2 regions of the Spiribacter roseus genome follow, and region 2 is predicted to be linked to the other one. Evidence: predicted binding sites of a transcription regulator. Region 2 holds the regulator's gene; the other holds the start of a gene.
What was found. Region 2 encodes FNR, which switches genes on or off when oxygen is low (the NO sensors DNR and NnrR bind a similar motif). Its sites were predicted from a motif close to TTGATNTANATCAA; they were not measured.
Positions count from the first base shown of each region.

Region 1: hemN (oxygen-independent coproporphyrinogen III oxidase) is a predicted target of FNR. The motif match lies at 6,719-6,732, and genes of this name have one in related genera.

Region 1 covers NZ_CP016382.1:1,591,957-1,601,646, forward strand. The annotation lists gene BBH56_RS07825 (TlpA family protein disulfide reductase) at 1-270, shown strand, start outside; gene hemJ (protoporphyrinogen oxidase HemJ) at 267-695, shown strand; gene irrA (iron response transcriptional regulator IrrA) at 780-1,211, shown strand; gene ptsP (phosphoenolpyruvate--protein phosphotransferase) at 1,215-3,479, opposite strand; gene BBH56_RS07845 (RNA pyrophosphohydrolase) at 3,485-4,033, opposite strand; gene BBH56_RS07850 (histidinol-phosphatase) at 4,118-4,798, shown strand; gene BBH56_RS07855 (copper chaperone PCu(A)C) at 4,811-5,269, shown strand; gene hemN (oxygen-independent coproporphyrinogen III oxidase) at 5,266-6,657, opposite strand; gene BBH56_RS07865 (YbaN family protein) at 6,761-7,180, shown strand; gene BBH56_RS07870 (MAPEG family protein) at 7,170-7,553, opposite strand; gene purD (phosphoribosylamine--glycine ligase) at 7,550-8,848, opposite strand; gene purH (bifunctional phosphoribosylaminoimidazolecarboxamide formyltransferase/IMP cyclohydrolase) at 8,870-9,690, opposite strand, start outside.
Region 2 covers NZ_CP016382.1:293,981-303,670, reverse strand. The annotation lists gene BBH56_RS01540 (MFS transporter) at 1-861, opposite strand, end outside; gene BBH56_RS01535 (aspartate aminotransferase family protein) at 937-2,238, opposite strand; gene sufT (putative Fe-S cluster assembly protein SufT) at 2,373-2,918, shown strand; gene fnr (fumarate/nitrate reduction transcriptional regulator Fnr) at 2,959-3,687, opposite strand; gene thiL (thiamine-phosphate kinase) at 3,730-4,689, opposite strand; gene nusB (transcription antitermination factor NusB) at 4,701-5,153, opposite strand; gene ribH (6,7-dimethyl-8-ribityllumazine synthase) at 5,150-5,635, opposite strand; gene ribB (3,4-dihydroxy-2-butanone-4-phosphate synthase) at 5,683-6,837, opposite strand; gene BBH56_RS01500 (riboflavin synthase) at 6,840-7,496, opposite strand; gene ribD (bifunctional diaminohydroxyphosphoribosylaminopyrimidine deaminase/5-amino-6-(5-phosphoribosylamino)uracil reductase RibD) at 7,497-8,615, opposite strand; gene nrdR (transcriptional regulator NrdR) at 8,612-9,097, opposite strand; gene glyA (serine hydroxymethyltransferase) at 9,107-9,690, opposite strand, start outside.

The sequences.
Region 1 (9,690 bases), 630 kb from region 2:
GACGAGGGCCTGACCATCCTGGGCGTGGCGATGGACTACGATCCGCGCGATCAGGTGCGGGCGCTGGTCGAGCGCCGCGGCCTGCCCTATGACATCGTTCTGGATAACGGCGGCCGCATCGCCAATGCCTTCAACCAGGTCCGCGTGACGCCCACCACGGTACTCATCGACCCCGACGGGGGCGTGGTCTGGCAGCGCATTGGCCCGATCGACTTCGAGGGACTGCGCGAACAACTCGAGCCAATGCTCGCGGAGCGACAGTCGGCATGACCGCGTTGTGGATCAAGTCCTTTCACATCATTGCCGTGGTGACCTGGTTCGCGGCGCTGTTCTATCTGCCGCGGCTGTTCGTCTATCACGCCATGACCGAGGATGAACCCGGCCGCGAGCGCTTCCGTGTCATGGAGCGCAAGCTCTACCGTGGCATCATGAACCCCAGCGCGGTGGTGGCCGTGGGACTCGGCGTGGCACTGATCGTGGTCCAGCCGTTCTGGCTGGAACAGGGCTGGCTGCATGTCAAGATACTGCTGGTGGTGGGGCTGATCGGCTATCATCTGTACTGCGGTCGACTGCTGCGGGCCTTTGCCGAGGATCGCAACACCCGCAGTCACCGCTGGTATCGTGTATTCAACGAATTGCCCGTGCTGGTGCTGATCGCCGTGGTCCTGCTGGTCGAGCTCAAGCCCTGGGCCTGAGCGCCAGCGCCTGATGGCTGTGGCGCGGCCGGCATTCCATGCTACCCTTATAGAGTACTGATCAAGTCCACAATGGTGTCTGTAATGACGTCTGCGCTGTTCTCCCGCCAACATGATGATTACGTGCGCGACCTGCTGCAGGGCGCCGGCCTGCGGGCGACCCGTCAGCGCATGGGGCTGGCCGGGCTCATTTTCGGTCAGGGCGAGCGCCACATCACCGCCGAAGAGCTGTATGCCGAGGCCATTGAGGCCGGCATGCGGCTCTCCCAGACGACGGTGTACAACACCCTGCACCAGTTCACCGAAGCCGGGCTGCTGCGCGAGATCCTCGCCGACCCGCGCCGCATCTACTTTGACACCAAGGTCGACCCGCACCACCACTTCCTCGACGAGGAAACCGGTGAGATGGAAGACATCCCCCACAACCGCGTGGCGGTGGATGGCCTGCCGACGCCGCCCCCTGGCAAGACCATCGAGGGCGTCGACGTCATCGTGCGGGTGCGTCGCCCGGGCTGACGGTTACCAGCCGGCCCGGATCAGTCCCCCCAAGCCGTAGCGGTCCATCTCGGCGTTCACCAACCGCCGCACCTCGCCGGGGGTCTCGCAGGCCAGTACGGCTTCAAGCAGGGCCTGCGCGGCCGAATAGGGAATGGTCCGGATCACGCGCTTGACCCGCAGGATGCGGCCACTGCTCATCGACAGGCTCTCCAGCCCCATCGCCATCAAAAGCGGCGCGATCGCGGGCTCGCCGGCCATGCTTCCGCACAGCGACACCGGTTTGCCCAGGCGCTGCCCGACCTCGCCCACCGATGCCACCGCCCGCAGCACCGCCGGGTGCAACTCGTCGTAGATCGATGCCACCCGGCTGTTGTTGCGATCGACCGCCAGCAGGTACTGCGCCAGGTCGTTGCTGCCAATGGACAGAAAATCGAGCCGTCGCGCCAGGCTCTCGGCCTGATAGACCGCCGCCGGCACCTCGACCATGGCGCCGATGGCCGGGATCGCGGTCACCACCCCCTCTTCAGCCAGCTCGGCATGGGCGCGGCGCAGCAGTGCCGCGGCCCGCTCGGCCTCCTCGACGCGGCTCACCATCGGGAACATCACCCGCAGGTTGTCGAGGCCCACCGAGGCCCGCAGCATGGCCCGTAACTGGGTCAGGAAGATCTCCGGATGATCGAGGGTCATGCGCACGCCGCGCCAGCCCAGAAACGGGTTTTCATCGTGACTGGGGAAGTAGGGCAACGGCTTGTCCCCGCCGACGTCCAGCGTGCGCAGGGTCACCGGCAAGGGGGCGAACGCCTCGAGCACCTCGCGATAGCGCTCGATCTGCTCATCCTCGCCAGGAAACCGCGGACTGACCATGAACGGAAACTCGGTACGATGCAGGCCGACGCCCGCACAACCCACCTCCAGCGCCCGCTCGATCTCGGCGGCGAGCCCGGTATTCACGGTCAGGCTGATGGAATGGCCATCCGGCGTCACCGCCGGCTCACCGGCAATGTCCGCCAGCCCGGCGGTCATCGCCTCCTCCTCCACGGCCAGGCGCTGGTACTCATCACGCAGCGCCGGCGCGGGATCCACCTCGACCCGGCCGCGGTAGCCATCGACGATCAGCGCACGGCCGTGCAGGCCGTGCACCGGCAGCTCGCGCACGCCCATCACCGCCGGCACCCCCAGGGCCCGGGCCAGGATCGCGATGTGCGAGTTGGCCGATCCGCCGGCGCTGACCACGCCCGCCAGCCTGTCCCGGGGGATCTCCACCAGCTGCGACGCGCTCACCTCCTCACCCACCAGGATGACCCGGTCGGGCAGTGGCTGATCCTCTTCGCCGACGCTCAGCAACCGGCTCAGCAACCGCTGCCCGACATCGCGCAGATCACTGGCGCGCTCGCGCAGATAGGCATCATCCATGGCCTCAAAGCGGCGTGCATGCTCGGCGATGGTCAGGCGCACGGCGAACGGCGCCCAATGGCCGGCATGGATATGCGCGACGATGCGCTCACGCAGGCTGTCGCCGTCGAGCATCTGCAGATACACGTCAAAAAGCTGCTGCTCGGCCGCCGGCACCTGTCCCTGCATACGGGCCGCCAGCCCGCGAAGGTCGGCCCGGGCCGCCTCCAGCGCCCGGCCAAAGGCGCTCTCCTCGGCCTCGACATGGCGGATGCGTCGATCCGGAATGCTGTCGAGGCTGGCGGGGACGGTCATGACATGCCCCTCGCCAATCCCCAGGCCGCTCGCCCCGGCAATGCCATCGAGCCCCAGCGGATGACCGTCATCGGCGTCCCCCGGGTCGGTCAGTTCGCCGCGCACCCGGGCGTGGGCCATGACACCGGCGAGCTGCGCCGCCATGGTGACCAGAAACGCGACTTCGGCATCGCTGAAGCGGTCACGGGCCTGGCGCTGGACCACCAGCACGCCCAGCCGTGACTGATAGTGGATGATCGGGACGCCCAGAAAGGAGTGGAAGCGCTCCTCGCCGGTCTCGGGAAAATACCGGAACCGCGGATGCCGATCGGCATCGTTGAGGTTGATGGACTCCTCGCGCTCGGCCACCAGTCCCACCAGCCCCTCGCTCACCGGCAGGCGCACCTGGCCCACGGCATCCACATTCAGGCCGCGGGTGGCCATCAGGCGAAGATGCCCGCCATCGCCCTCGAGCAGATAGACCGAGCAGACATCGCCACCGGTGGCCTCGGCCACACGCTCGACAATGATCTCCAGCGCCTGACGGAAATCGCCCGCGGCATTGACCGCCTGGACAATGCGGTGGAGCGTTTCCAGCACGCCGGCTAGCGCCCCTGGCCGGGTCGGGGAATGGCCGGCGGCTGCCCGCAACCGGCATCAGCGGGCCGCGCCGGCGGGCCCTCGGGGAATAACAGGGGGGCGAGCTCGTCGAGCGCCCGGGCATAGACATCGCGCTTGAACGACACGATGGCCTCCAGCGGATACCAGTAGGACACCCAGTCCCAGCGATCAAACTCCGGGTCGGGGCTGGCGTCGAGCCGCACCCGGGTGTCCGCCGAGCGCAGCTGCAGCAGGAACCAGACCTGTTTCTGGCCAATGCAGGTCGGCCGCTGACGGCGACGGATGAGGTGCCGGGGCAAGCGATAGTGCAACCAGCCCCGCGTCGACCCAAGTACGGCGACATCCGCCGGCGTCAGCCCCACCTCTTCGTTGAGTTCGCGGTACAGGGCCGCCTCGGGGCTTTCATTACGCTGGATCCCGCCCTGGGGGAACTGCCAGGCGTTCTGGCCCACGCGGCGCGCCCACAGCAGCTCGCCGGCGCCGTTGGCCAGAATCATCCCGACATTTGGACGAAACCCTTTTGAATCAATCACCTACTTCACCAAATCAAGAATCCTGTTGCGGCTTATTCTTCCACACCGCAGAATCAAGCGGCAATGCGACAACGGGATTAAAGCGTGCAGCTGGCGATTTTCGACCTGGACAACACCCTCCTTGAAGGCGACAGCGATTACCTCTGGGGCCAGCATCTGATTGAGCAGGGTGCGGTCCAGCGCGACGAGTTCGACGCCCAAAACCGGCAGTTCATGCGCGACTACGAGGCCGGCGAGCTCGACATCGAGGCCTTTCTGCAGTTCGCCCTGCGACCGCTCGCTGATCACCCCGAATCCCGCCTGATGGACTGGCGGGACGCGTTCATCGAGCGCCACATCCGCCCCCGGATCCTGCCCGCCGCCTGTGAACTGGTCGACGACCATCGCCGGCGCGGCCATGCGCTGATGATCATCACCGCCACCAACCGCTTCGTCACCGCCCCGATCGCGGCGCTGTTCGATATTCCGGTGCTGCTGGCCACTGAGCCCGAGCGCGGCCCGGCGGGTTACACCGGCCGGCCCGCCGGCATCCCGACCTTCCAGGCGGGCAAGATCGAGGCGCTTCGGGCGTGGCTGGACGAGCAGGAGCAGCGCTTCGACACGCTCCACTTCTACAGCGACTCGCGCAACGACCTGCCGCTGCTCGAAGTGGTGGACCAGCCGGTGGCCATCGATCCCGACCCGGTGCTGGCAGCCGCGGCCCGGGCCAACGGCTGGCCCATGCTGACGCTGCGCGCCGGCGATACCCCGCAACCCCTTGCCTGACAGGAGCCGAGCATGCACCGCACCGCCCTTCACCGACTCACCGGGTTGGCCACCGCCCTGATCGGCACCGCCCTGGCGGGCGCCGCGCAGGCCGAGCTGATCATTGAAGACGCCTGGGCCCGGGCGACGCCACCGGGTTTTTCCAAGGGCGCCGTCTACCTTGAAATCCGCAATGACAGCCGGCGCAGTGACACCCTGATCGGCGTGCACACCGAGCGCGCCGGCCGCGCCGAACTGCATCGCACCATCGAGGAAGGCGGCAACAGCCGCATGGTCCACACGCCCCGGGTGCGCGTGCCCGCTGAGGGCAGCGTGACCTTTGAACCCGGCGGCCGGCACGTGATGATGATGGGCATTGACGAGGCCCTCACCGAGGGCGAGCGCTTCAGCCTTGAACTCGAGGCCGAGACCGCCGGCACCCTCCGGGTCAACGTCGAGGTGCTGGCCCCCACGGCCATGGGCGTCGACTAGATCACGCGGGAGAAGCGCCGTTCGCCGCCGGCCGCTGCCAGGTAGGCGTCGAACGGCATCGCCACGTTGCGCAGGAAAAACCGCCCCCGCGGCGTGACCTCGAGCGCGCCGGGCGCCAGCGTGAGCAGGCCGTCATCCACCAGCGGCGAGAGGGCCGCGAGGGCATCGCCGAAGTAGTCGGCAAAATCGATCCCATGACGCGCCTCAATCGCCGCGTAGTCGACCCGCCCCCGGCACATCACCGCCTGGATCACATCGCGGCGCAGGCGGTCGTCGTCGTCCATGGCCACGCCCCGCCAGATCGGCAGCTCGCCGGCGCGGACCGCGGCCGCATGGCCCTCGGGGTCACGATGATTCTGCATGAAGGCATCCCCGATCTGGCCAATGGATGAGGCCCCCAGGCCGATCAGATCCAGATCGGGGCGGGTGGCATAACCCTGGAAGTTGCGGTGCAGGGTGCCGTTATCGGCCGCCTCGGCCAGTTCATCGCCGGGCAGCGCGAAATGATCCATGCCGATGTACTGATAGCCCTCGCCGGCGAGGCGCTGCATGGCTTCGATCAGCAGGGTGAGCTTCATTTCCGCCGCGGGCAGGGTGGCGTCGGGGATCTGGCGCTGGATGCGGAACATCTGCGGCATGTGCGCATAGTTGTACAGGGCGATGCGGTCGGGGCGCATGGTCATCACCGCGTCCAGGGTCCGCGACAGGCGCTCGGGCGTCTGCAGCGGCAGGCCGTACATCAGATCCAGATTGATGGAGCGAAAGCCCTGGGCGCGAGCCTCCTCAACGATGTCGGCCGTGGCCTGAACGCCCTGGATGCGATTGATCGCCTTCTGCACGTCGTCATCGAAATCCTGCACCCCCAGGCTCAGGCGATTGAAGCCCAGCGCGGCAAGGTGGCGGATGCGCTGGCGGTCCACCGTGCGTGGGTCCACCTCAATGGAAAACTCGCGCCGCTCCGGCGCCGCCAGGGGAAAGCGCTCGGCGATGGCGTCGATCAGTGTCGCCAGATCGTCGTCACTCAGATAGGTCGGGGTACCACCGCCCAGGTGCAGCTGCTCCACGGGACGGTCGTCGGCGAACAGCGCCGCCTGCAGGTCCAGCTCCTCGATCAGCCGGGCCAGATAGTCCTGGGCCCGCCGGTAGTTGGCGGTGATCACCTTGTTGCAGGCGCAGTAGAAGCACACCGTGCGGCAGAACGGCACATGCACGTAGAGCGACAGCGGCCGGGGGATGGGATCACCATTGCTCCAGCTGACATGGTCGCGGTAACGCGCGGCGTCGAAGTCCTCGGTGAACTGGGCGGCGGTCGGATAGGAAGTGTACCGGGGCCCGGTCACGTCATAGCGACGCAGCAGGGCCCGGTCGAGAAGAAGATTGTCGGCCATGGACGCGCCGCTCCCGATGCAGTGTTTCATGTCATCATAGGCGTTGTGCGACACGGCCGGGTTGATCTGTGTCAGTCAGGTGCAGGGTCGGCGGAGGATTGATTTGAAGCACGACGGGAACAACGGCTCAACAGGGCCCGAGACCCTGCGCAGACGGCTGGTACGCCGCGGATGGCTGATGCTGGCGCTGTTTTTCATCGGCCTCGGCAGCGTCGGCGCGGTGCTGCCGCTGCTGCCGACCACGCCGTTTCTGCTCCTCGCGGCCATGTGCGCTTCGCGCAGCTCGCCGGCGCTGCATGCCTGGCTTTACAGCCACCCGCGTTTTGGCCCGCTGCTGCGGGACTGGCGGGATCACCGCGCGATCCGGCCCCGGGCCAAGATCACCGCACTGGTGCTGGTGGCGCTCAGCTGGGGGTGGATGTGGATCAGCGTCGAGCCGCTCTATGCCCGCCTGTCAGCCAGCGCGGTCATGGCCGGCGTGGTCATCTTTCTGGCCACGCGCCCCCACGGACCTAGCCGGTAGTCAGCGCCGCCACCGCGAACAGCCCCGGCACGCAGGCGAACGCTCCGGTCCAGAGGAGGCTGCGCAGGGTGGGCCGATCGGCGATATAGGCCGCCCCATAACCCAGCCGCAGCACCACGAACAGTACCGCCACGGCATCAATCCAGCCCTGCGCACCCCCCAGCTGATGGGCGATGATGACGGCCGCGGCAAACGGCGGGAATGCCTCGAAGGTGTTCAACTGCGCCCAGTGTGCCCGCTGGCGCCAGCCACTCAGGCCCGCCAGCCACTCCCGCGGGCGGGCGTTGTCGAACCGGCCCCGGGACTTTGCCAGACCGGCGAACACGAACGGCATGAAGATCGCGACCAGCACCATCCAGTAGGCCAGCGTCATGACGACTCCGCCTGCAGCTGTGCGTTGACCGCGCGGAAACCGATGTCCGCGCGCATGAAACGGCCCGGCCAGTGCACGGTCTCCGCCAGGTCATAGGCGGCCTGCTGCGCGGCCAGGATGTCGTCTCCCAGGGCACAGGCGCACACCACCCGGCCACCGGCGGTGACCACCTCGTCGCGGGCGTTGGTCGCGGTCCCGGCATGAAACACCTTGCGGCCGTCGCCGTCGGCATCGCCAAGCCCTTCGATGACATCGCCCTTGGCATAGGCGCCCGGATAGCCCGCCGCCGCCAGCACCACCCCCAGACAGGGCCGCGGATCCCACTGCACGGCCCCGGCGTCGAGCCGACCGTTCAGCGCGGCCTCGAACAGCGTCACCGGGTCGCTCGCCAGGCGCATGAGAATCGGCTGGGTCTCGGGGTCGCCCAACCTGACGTTGAATTCAAGGACCCGCGGCTCGCCCCGGGCGTCGATCATCAGGCCGGCGTAGAGGAATCCCCGGTAGCCACGCCCTTCGGCCACCAGGCCACGCACCGTGGGCCGGATCACCGATTCAAGAATCCGCGCATGGACCGCGTCCGTGACCACCGGCGCCGGTGAGTAAGCGCCCATGCCACCGGTGTTGGGGCCCTGGTCGCCGGCGTCGCGGGCCTTGTGATCCTGGGAGCTCGCCAGCGGCAGAACCGTTTCACCGTCCACCAGGGCGATGAAGCTGGCTTCCTCACCGGTCAGGAAGTCCTCGACCACGATGCGCTCGCTGGCCGCGCCGAATGCCCCGCCCAGCATGGATGTGGCCGCCTCGACCGCGGTGTCGATGTCGTGAGCAATGGTCACGCCCTTGCCGGCTGCCAGGCCATCGGCCTTGATCACCAGCGGCGCGCCGCGCTCGCGGATATAGGCCAGGGCCGGCTCGAGCTGCTCGAAGGTCGCGTAGGCCGCGCTGGGAATGCCGTGACGGGCAAAGAACGCCTTGGCGAACGCCTTCGAGGCCTCCAGCTCGGCCGCCGCCTGCCCGGGGCCCAGACAGGCCAGCCCCGCCTGCTCGAAGGCATCCACGATGCCGGCGGCAAGCGGTGCCTCGGGCCCGATCACGGTCATCTCCACGGCCCGTTCCCGGGCCTGCTCGACAAGCGCCGGGATATCGTCGACGCCCACCGCGAGGTTGCTCACCCCCGGCTCACGGGCGGTGCCGGGGTTGCCGGGCGCCACGTAGACGTGGCCGCAGCGCGGTGACTGTGCCAGGCGCCAGGCCAGCGCATGCTCGCGCCCCCCATTGCCCACGACCAGGATGTTCATCGGACTGCTCCCCATGGTCGGTCAGTGGCGGAAATGGCGCATGCCCGTCAGCAGCATGGCGATGCCGTGTTCGTCGGCGGCGGCGATGACCTCGTCATCGCGGCGCGAGCCTCCCGGCTGGATGATCGCGCGGACGCCCGCCGCGGCGGCCTGATCAATGCCGTCGCGGAATGGAAAGAACGCATCCGAGGCCAGCACCGAGCCGGTCAGGTCTAGGCCCGCCTCGGCGGCTTTGCTGACGCCGATCCGGGCACTGTCGACCCGGCTCATCTGACCGGCTCCGATCCCCAGGGTGCGGCCCGCGCGGCCATAGACGATGGCATTCGACTTGACGAACTTCGCCACCCGCCAGACAAAGTCCAGTTCCTCGGCCAGCGCCTCGCTCACCGGCTCGCGGGTCACGCAGCGCAGGCCCGACTCGGCCGTCAGGGCGCGGTCCTGGGCCTGCACGAGCAACCCGCCGCCCACCGGCTGCAGGCGCCATTCCGATGCGGCCACCGGCCCTCCCGGCACTTCCAGCACGCGCACATTGGTCTTGGCGGCGGTCACCATCAGCGCCTCGTCACTGACCGCCGGCGCCAGGATGACCTCGACGAACTGACGCTCGACGATGGTCCGGGCGGTGGCCGCATCGAGCGGTCGATTGAAGGCGATGATGCCGCCGAACGCCGAGGTGGGATCGGTGGCGAACGCCGCCTCATAGGCCGCCGTCGGCTCGGCCGCCACCGCCACACCGCAGGGGTTGGCGTGCTTGACGATCACGCAGGCGGGCGCGTCGAACGCCGCCACGCAGGCCCAGGCGGCATCGCCGTCGGCCAGGTTGTTGTACGACAGCGCCTTGC
Region 2 (9,690 bases):
CAGCAGGGAGAGTACGTGCGTACTGGCGAATGCCGTAAACGCCGTTGAAACCAGCTCCAGGCTCCACCCCTTGGCCTCGGCGATCGGTACCTGATGGAAAAACAACGCCGTGATCAGGATAGGCGGTGCCAGCAGCGCGGGCAGAATACGATAGAAGCGGCTATCGCGCAGGACCTCCGCCCGAGTCCAGTCCCGCCGCCCTGGCGCCGCCCCGAAGGACTCCTCCTCACCGGCCAGCGCATCCGCGGATCCCCGATCGCGGGACGACTGGATCGAACGCCTCTCCATCCGGAGCAGCGTGAGCGCGAGGGGCAAGGCAACGATGACGAGAAACAACGCCAGCAGCAGCCAGCTCCCGCGCCAGCCGAAGGCAGCGATGAGCGCCACCACCACCATGGGCATCACTGCTTCAGCGGTCGGGAAACCAACCGTCACCATACTGATCGCCGTGCCCCGGCCCGTCTCGATACGGCGGCCCACCGTCGTCTGGGCGACATGCACCATCAGCCCCTGCCCGCATAGGCGGAGCAGCAGAAAAGCCGGCACCAGCAGCCAGGCCATCGGCGCCAGCGCAAGCAGCAGACCGCCCGCGGCTGCCCCCAGGATGACCCCAGCGGTAAACACCGGCAGCGGCAACCGGTCGACCCCCCGGCCAACACTGATCACCAGAAGCCCGCTCATGAGGGTAGCGAGCGAGTAGAGCCCGCCAAACTCGGCATTGCTGAGATCGAAGGTCGCGCGCAGTTCACCGCCGTAGAGCGAGATCAGAAACGTCTGACCCTGCCCCGAGAGGAAAACCATTAAAAAGCCGAACAACAGCAGGTATCGGTGGGCTCCAAGCCCCCGAACGGCCGAAATCATGCGCAGACTCCCAATAAAAAGGCCCGGGCAAAAGCCCGGGCCTGGGTTCGTGGGCCAGAATCAGCCCGGAGGTGTCTAGCCGGTGTTGCGGATCGCCGCCGGCTGCTCGCCGCCGCCGGTCTCCACCAGTGCCGCCTCGAACTGATCCACTGCCCAGTCGATCTCCTCGGCGGAGACGATCAGCGGCGGGATCCAGCGCACCACGTTGCCACCCCACGGGCCACAGCGGATCATCAGCAGGCCGCGGTGCTCGCAGGCCTTGAGCATCCTCGCGCCGCGGTCACCATCCGGTTTGCCGTGGGCATCGACGAGATGCGTGCCGATCATCAGCCCGCGGCCGGTGATGTTGCCGATCTCCGGATGCCGCGACTGCACGTCTTCCAGGCGTGCCCGCAGCTGCGCACCGCGGTCCGCCGCATTCTCGACCAGCTTTTCATCGCGGATCACGTCGAGCGTGGCCAGTCCGGCGGCGCAGGCCACGGCGTTGCCGCCGTAGGTGCCACCCTGCGAGCCCGGCAGGGCCCGGCTCATGAGCTCCGCCGGGGCGGCCATGAACGACAGCTGAAAGCCGCTGGCGACCCCCTTGGCCGAGACGACCACGTCAGGCTCGACCCCGAAGTGCTCGTAGCCCCACATCAGGCCGGTACGGCCATTGCCCGACTGGACCTCGTCCATGATCAGGAGGATGCCGTGCTTGTTGCAGCGTTCCTGCAGGCCCTGCATGAACCGGGTGTTGCCGGGGATGTAGCCCGCCTCACCCTGGATGGGCTCGATCAGCATGGCGGCGGTCTCCATGGGCACGCTCTGCACCTGGAGGATGTAGTCGAGCTCGCGCAGCGCGAAATCCGCCGCCTCGTCCTCGCTCATGTTGTACCAGTTCGTGTCCGGGAACGGCGCCGTCACGACCCCGCCCATCAGCGGCTGTACGCCCTGACGCACGGCGGCACTGGAACTGGTGGTGGCCAGCGACCCCATGGTGCGGCCATGGAAGCAGCCGCGGAAGGCGATGATGTTGGGCTTGCCGGTGGCCTGGCGGGCCAGTCGGATCGACGCCTCCACCGCTTCGGTCCCGGCATTGGAGAAGAACACGCTGTCGATGGCGTCAGGCATCAGCTCGACGATGCGATCCGAGAGATCCAGGATCGGCTGATGCTTCATGATCGCGTACTGGGCGTGCACGACCCGATCGATCTGATCCTTCGCCGCCTCGACCACCCGCGGGTGGCAGTGACCGGTGCTGAGCACACCGATGCCCGACGCAAAGTCCATGTACTTGCCGCCATCCTCGGAATAGACGTACATCCCTTGCGCGCTCTCGACCAGAATGTCGCTGGACTGGCGAAGCAGCGGGGAGAGATGGTGGACATTATCATTCATGACACAGCCTCCTGGCTTGTTGATTCATGGTTCACGATACGCGAACTGAAAAACGATTTCTCCCCGGGTCGGACAGCGGATCGCGCAGTGGTATCCTAATTTCCCACGACGGGCAATCAATCCGGGAGACGATGATGCAGAGTAACGAGCCGGTGATTTTCGAGCGCGACTGCGAGGCGGCCCTGATTCCGGCGGGCGATACCGGCATCATCCCCCAGGGGGCGGAGGGCATGATCACCCAGGCCCTGGGCGGCAGCTACACGGTCTACATCCAGGGCAACCTGTTCCGGGTGGATGGCAAGGATGCCGATGCCATCGGCAAGGATCCCGAGCCGGCGCCCGAGCTGCCCGAGAACGCCACGCCCGAGGAGGTCGAACAGCTGGTCTGGGATCAGATGCGGCGCTGCTTCGACCCGGAAATCCCCATCAACGTGGTTGAGCTGGGGCTGGTGTACCGCTGCGACGTCAGCCTGCGTTACAATGGCACGCGGTCGGTGGAAATCGATATGACGCTCACGGCACCGGGCTGTGGGATGGGCGACATCCTGGCCTATGACGTGCGCGAGAAGGTCAAGCAGATCCCCACCATCGAAGACGTCAGCGTGGAGATCGTTTTCGACCCGCCGTGGAGCTTCGAGATGATGTCCGAGGCGGCCAAGCTTCAGACCGGGATGATGTAACTCCCGGGGCGGCAGGCTCTGGCCGGGCGATGCTGGCGGTCTACTCCGCCAGCTCGGCGAGGGCTTCCACCGAGAGCAGCTCCACCTCGCGCCCTTCGGCGCGGATCCAGCCCTGATCCTGAAAGCGCCGGAACACGCGACTCATGGTCTCCGGCGCCAGTCCCAGATAATTCCCCAGATCGCTGCGTGCCATGGACAGGCGAAAGCGCGTGCCGGACAGGCCGCGTTGCCGGAAGCGCTCGGAGAAGCTCAGCAACAGGATGGCCAGCCGCTCGTCGGCGTTGCGCCGGGCCATGGTGAAGAGCATGTCCTGATCGTCGGCGATCTCCTGCGACATCAGCCGCAGCAGCTGGCGCTGCAGATCGGGGATGTCGGCGGCGAGATCCTCGAGCTTCTCAAAGGGCAGCTCGCAGACGCTGGTGGTCTCCAGCGCCACTGCCGATCCCGGATGCTCCCAGCGGTTAATGGCATTCAACGCCACCAGCTCGCCCGGCAGATGGAAACCGGTCACCTGCTGCTCGCCGCTCGCCGTGGTGGTGAAGGATTTCAGCGACCCGGCCCGCACGGCATACAGCGCCCGAAACCCGTCGCCCTCGTCGAACAGCGCCTCGCCCCGGCGCAGCGTCGGCTGATGCTCGATCAGCCGTCCCAGCGTGCCGATATCCGCCTCGTCCAGCGAAACCGGCAGACAGATCCGGCTCAGGCTGCAGCGGCTGCAGGTCTTTGTCTGACAGGATCCGGAAGGATCCACCCGATCACGCATTTGCATAAGCGAAATATTACACCGCGGCCCGGGGCCCCGCCACCGGGATCAGTCACTGAAATGGCGGTAGCCGGCGGCGTCGGCGGTCAACGCCTCGCCATCAAGCCACACGCCGGCACCCGCGCGCACCGCCCCGATGCAGCGGACCGGCGTACGACTGGCCCGTGCCGCCTGCAGGACGGCCGCATCGGCGGCCGCCGGGGCGGTGAAACACAGCTCGTAGTCGTCACCACCGGCAAGCAGGGTCTGGCGCGCGGCGGTATCGCCCAGCCAGTGACGCAGCCGTGCCGAGGGCCGGCAGGCCGCCGCATGCAGCGCAATGGCCACGCTGCTGCCGCGGGCGATGTGCCCGGCATCCGCCACCAGCCCGTCGGAGACATCAATCGCGGCGCTGACGATGCCGGCCAGCGCCTGACCCAGTGCGACGCGCGGCCGCGGGGCGATGAACGCCTGCTGCAGCCCCCGCCATTGGCGCCGATCACGCTGCGTCGGATCCTGCCAGACCGCCAGGCCGCCCATGGCATCGCCGGGCCGACCCGATACCCAGACCCGGTCGCCCACAGCGGCGCCCGCCCGACGCAGCACCGGCCCGTTGGCGTGGCCGGCGACCTGCACACTGATACTGAGCGGCCCGCGGGTCACGTCACCCCCCACCAGGGCCACCGCGTGGCGTCGGGCCAGCGCCTCAAGGCCATCAGCAAAAGCCCTGACCCAGGCCTCGTCGGCCTCGGGCAGGGTCAGCCCCAGCAGCGCCCAGCAGGGCTCGCCCCCCATGGCGGCGATGTCACTCAGGTTGACCGCCAGGGCCCGGTGGCCGACCCATCCGGCTGGCAGATCCGCGGGGAAATGCACCCCCTCGACCAGGGTGTCCAGGGCCATCAGCAGGGGCCGGTCGTCGCCGGCCAATATCGCGGCGTCGTCCCCGACACCCAGAACCACATCGCGGCGCCGGGCGCCGCGGTCCGCCAGATAGCGGCCGATCAGATCAAACTCCGAGGCCCTGGCCATCGCCGTGCCGCTCAGCGCCCGCGGCGCTTCCGCTCCTCGGCCCGCAGTGGCTGGTCGCGGGCCACGCGATCCAGCACGCCATTGATGTACTTGTGACTCTGCTCGGCGCCGAACGCCTTCGCCAGCTCCACCGCCTGATCGATGCACACCCGGTAGGGCACCTCGAGGCGTTCTTCGAGCTCGTAGCTGCCGAGCCGCAGCAGGGCGCGTTCCACCGGATCGAGGTTGACGGCGGGCCGGTCCAGATAGCGGTCATAGGCGGCATCCAGTGACTCGACGCGTTCGGTCACGCCGCGGAACACCTCGCTGAAGTAATCCAGATCCATGTGCCCCAGACGATGGTCGCTGAAGAACTGACGCTGGATGTCGCCGACGTCGCCGCCGGTCATCTGCCACTGATAGAGGGCCTGGAGGATGCGCCGACGGGCCCGGGCCCGCGAGCGATTGGCGCCCGCCGCACTCACAGTCGACGCAGCAGGCTGATCATCTCGAGCAGTGCCATGGCGGATTCGGCGCCCTTGTTGCCGGCCTTGGTCCCGGCCCGCTCGATGGCCTGCTCGATGGTATCGGTGGTGAGCACGCCAAACGACACCGGTACGTCGCGCTGCTGACTGACCTGCCCCAGGCCCTTGGCACATTCGCCGGCGACATACTCGAAATGCGGCGTTCCACCGCGGATGACACAGCCGAGGGCGAGAATGCCGTCGTAGTCGCCCGATCGCGCCAGCCGGTCGGTGACCAGCGGCAGCTCCCATGAGCCGGGCACCCGCACCAGCGTCAGCGAGGCGTCCTCTACCCCGTGGCGGACCAGCGTGTCGCGGGCCCCGCCGATGAGTGAGTCGACGATAAAATCATTGAATCGGGTGGCCACCAGCGCGATCCGCGCATTGGCGGCCATAAAATCACCTTCAAGGGTCTTCATGCTGCTACCGTTGTTGTTATCCATGTGGGCCGCAAGCGTATATCGCCGCGGGCTGCCTGCAAACCGCCTGTCTAGCCGCCAACGCCCCGGTCGTCACCGGTCTGGACGTAATCGACGACTTCCATGCCGAATCCCGACAGGCCGTACATGATCTTCGGCGACGAGAGGACGCGCATGCGCCGAATGCCCAGATCGGTGAGGATCTGCGCCCCCACGCCATAGGTGCGCAGCGACTCGCTCTGATCGGTGACCGGGCGCGGCTCGGGCTGAATCTCACCGCTCTGGGCCAGGGCCTGGAACTCGCGCATGCGGGTCAGCACCTCGGAGCGGTCATCGGCGGTGCGCAGCATCAGCAGACAGGCCGCCCCGGCATTGCTACCGGCGATCTCGTCCAGTGACTGTCGCAGCGACCAGGTCTGATCGGGGGCGATGGCGCCGAACAGATCCGACAGGGTGTTTTCGACCTGCACGCGCACCAGCGCCGGCTGCTCCGGCTCGGGCCGGCCGCGCAGCAGCGCGAAATGCAGGGCGCCGTCCACCACGTCCTGATAGGCATACAGGTGGAAGGGGCCATGCTCGGTGGGCAGCTCGCAGTCGGCGATCCGCTCGACGGTGCGCTCGTTGCGGACCCGATAGGCGATCAGATCCGCCACCGTGCCGATCTTGATGTCGTGCGCCCGGGCGAACGCCAGCAGATCATCCCGCCGGGCCATGGTGCCATCCTCGTTGAGCACCTCGACGATCACCGCCGCCGGTTCAAAGCCGGCCAAACGGGCCAGGTCGCAACCGGCCTCGGTGTGGCCGGCCCGGGTCAGCACGCCGCCCGGCTGCGCCATCAGCGGAAACACATGCCCGGGCTGGATGATGTCCTCGGGACGGGCCTGCGGGGCGACGGCGGCCTGGATGGTGCGGGCGCGGTCGGCCGCGGAGATCCCCGTGGTCACGCCCTGCGCCGCCTCGATGCTCAGGGTGAACTGGGTGCCCTGGTGATCACTCGAGCCGGAGACCATCAACGGCAGGCGCAGCTGCTCGCAGCGCTCGCGGCTCAAGGTCAGGCAGATCAGACCGCGGCCATAGCGGGCCATGAAATTGACGTCGTCCGGCCGCACCATGGAGGCCGCCATGAGCAGATCGCCCTCGTTTTCCCGGTCCTCGTCGTCGAGCATCAGCACCATGCGCCCGGCGCTGATGTCGTCGACGATCTCGTCGATGCTGTTGAACGCCATGATCAGTCCTTCAGAAAGCCGTTGCGCCGCAGCAGGGCCTCGCTCACCCCGCCCTTGGAGCCCGCCGTGTCACCCTGCAGGAGGCGCTCGAGATAGCGCGCGACCAGATCCACTTCCAGATTGACCGGATGCCCGGCCTGATAGCGACCCAGAGTGGTCACCGCCGAGGTATGCGGCACGATGTTGACCTCGAACTCACTGCCCTCGACGCGATTGACCGTGAGGCTGATGCCCTCGATGGCGATCGACCCCTTCTCGGCGATGTAATGCGCCAGCGCCTGCGGGGCGCGGAACCGCCAGCGCTCGGAGCGGCCCGCCGGCGTCCGCGCGACCACCTCGCCGACGCCGTCGATGTGGCCACTGACCAAATGCCCGCCAAGCGGCGTCGACAGGGTCAGGGCCGGCTCCAGGTTGACGCCGTCACCGGGCGTGAGCCGACCCAGCGTCGTGCGCTCGAGGGATTCCAGCGACACATCCGCGGCGAACCCGTCGGCATCGATTTCGACGGCGGTCAGACAGCAGCCATTGACCGCCATGCTGTCACCGATCTGCAGCCGCTCCGTGTCCAGCCCATCCACCGTAAAGCGCATGCGCCGGTCCGAGCCGGTCTCGCGGCTTTCCTGCAGCACGCCCATTGCCTGAATAATGCCCGTGAACATTCAACCGTCCTCCGCGTCATCCCGCATTGTCATCGTCAGCCGAAGATCGTCGCCCACGCGGCGAACGTCCTGCCAGCGCAGGGCAATCCGATCGCTCATCGCCTCGAGACCCGGCAGGGTCAGCAGGGGCTGACCGTCATGCCCCATCAGATGCGGCGCCAGATAGACGATCAGCTCATCGACCCAGCCCGCCTGCAGCCATGCCCCGGTCAGCCGCGAGCCGGCTTCCAGCCACACCTCGTTGATGCCCGCCGCGCCCAGGGCGTCGAGGGCCGCCAGTGGTGAGACATGGCCATCCTCGCCCGGCGCCACCTGCCAGAGCTCGGCGCCGGCGTGCACCCGCTCGGCCTCGCGGGCGGGCATGGTGCCGCCGTGGATCAGCACCACCCCGCGCTCGTCCGCCAGCAGCTCGGCGTCCGGCGGGGTGCGCAGGTCGGTGTCGATCACCACCCGCCGCGGCGCCAGCCAGTCGCCGTCCACATCGCGCACGGTCAGCGCCGGATCATCGGCGATGACGGTATCCACCCCGGTGACGATGGCGCTGCTCGCCGCCCGCCAGCGGTGCACATCGCGACGGGCCGCAGCACTGGTGATCCAGCGGCTCTCGCCGGCGGCCATGGCGGTACGCCCATCCACGCTCGCCGCGAGCTTGGCGCGCACATACGGCCGGCCGTCGCGCATGCGCCGGAAAAACCCCGGATTGAGGGCCTCGCTCTGCGCGGCCATCAGGCCTGCCGCCACCGCGACACCGGCGTCCCGCAGACGCTCGAGCCCCTGCCCCGCCACCCGCGGATTGGGGTCGCTAGCCGCGGCCACCACCCGCGCTACGCCGGCTTCGATCAGCGCATCGGCGCAGGGCGGCGTACGGCCGTAGTGACTGCAGGGCTCGAGGGTCAGGTAGGCCGTCGCGCCCGCGGCATCGCCGCCGGCGGCCCGCAGCGCGAGCACCTCGGCATGCGGCTCGCCGGCCCGTTCGTGCCATGCCTCGCCGATGCAGACCTCATCGCGCACCAGCACGCAGCCCACCCGCGGGTTGGGATCCACCGTCCAGCGGCCGCGCTCGGCGAGCTGCAGCGCGCGGGCCATCCAGGCATGGTCGGCGGTGCTGAAATCACTCAAGAGCGGGGTCCGTCATCCGTCGGCTGCCGATCGTGCTCCTCCAGGCCCTCGATGACTTCGCGGAACGCACTCACGTCCTGAAAGCTGCGATACACCGAGGCAAACCGCACATAGGCCACCTGATCAAGCTCACGCAGCTCCTCCATCACCCAGTCGCCCAGCGTGCTGGCATTCACCTCGCCGTCACCCAGCGCCTGCACCCGCTGGCGGATGCGGCTGAGTGCGGCCTCCACCGCCTCGGTGGCCACCGGGCGCTTCTCGAGGGCCCGCAGCATGCCGTTGCGCAGCCGCTGGTCATCGAACTGCACCCGTGTGCCATCGCGCTTGACCACCCGGGGCATCAGCAGTTCGGCCGACTCATAGGTGGTGAACCGCTCGTTGCAGCCGGCGCACTCGCGCCGGCGCCGGACCTGATCACCCTCGCTGGCGAGCCGCGAGTCGATGACCCGGGTGTCCTGCGTGTGGCAGAAGGGACAGCGCATGGGGCCCGATCAGCCCTGCAGGGCTTCGTAGACCGGAAAGCGGTTGCAGATGTCGGTCACCTGTTCGCGGACGCGCCGGCGCACCGACTCGTCATTGATGTGATCAAGGACATCGCAGATCCAGCCGGCCAGCTCGCGGCTCTCCGCCTCGCGGAAGCCCCGGGTGGTGATCGCCGGCGTGCCGATGCGCAGGCCCGAGGTCACGAACGGCGACTGCGGGTCGTTGGGGACCGTGTTCTTGTTGACGGTGATGTGCGCGTCTTCCAGGGCGGCATCCGCCTCCTTGCCGGTCAGCCCCTTGTTGACCAGGTCCATCAGCAGAAGGTGGTTGTCGGTACCGCCGGAGACCACATCGTAGCCACGCGCCATCACCGTCTCGGCCATGGCCCGGGCGTTGACGACCACCTGCTCCTGATAGTCGCGGAAGCCCGGATCCTGCGCCTCAAGAAAGGCCACCGCCTTGCCGGCAATGGCGTGCATCAGCGGCCCGCCCTGGGTGCCCGGGAAGATCAGCGACTGCAGCTTTTTGGTGACGTCGGGGTTCTCCCGCGCCAGGATCAGCCCGCCGCGCGGCCCGCGCAGGCTCTTGTGCG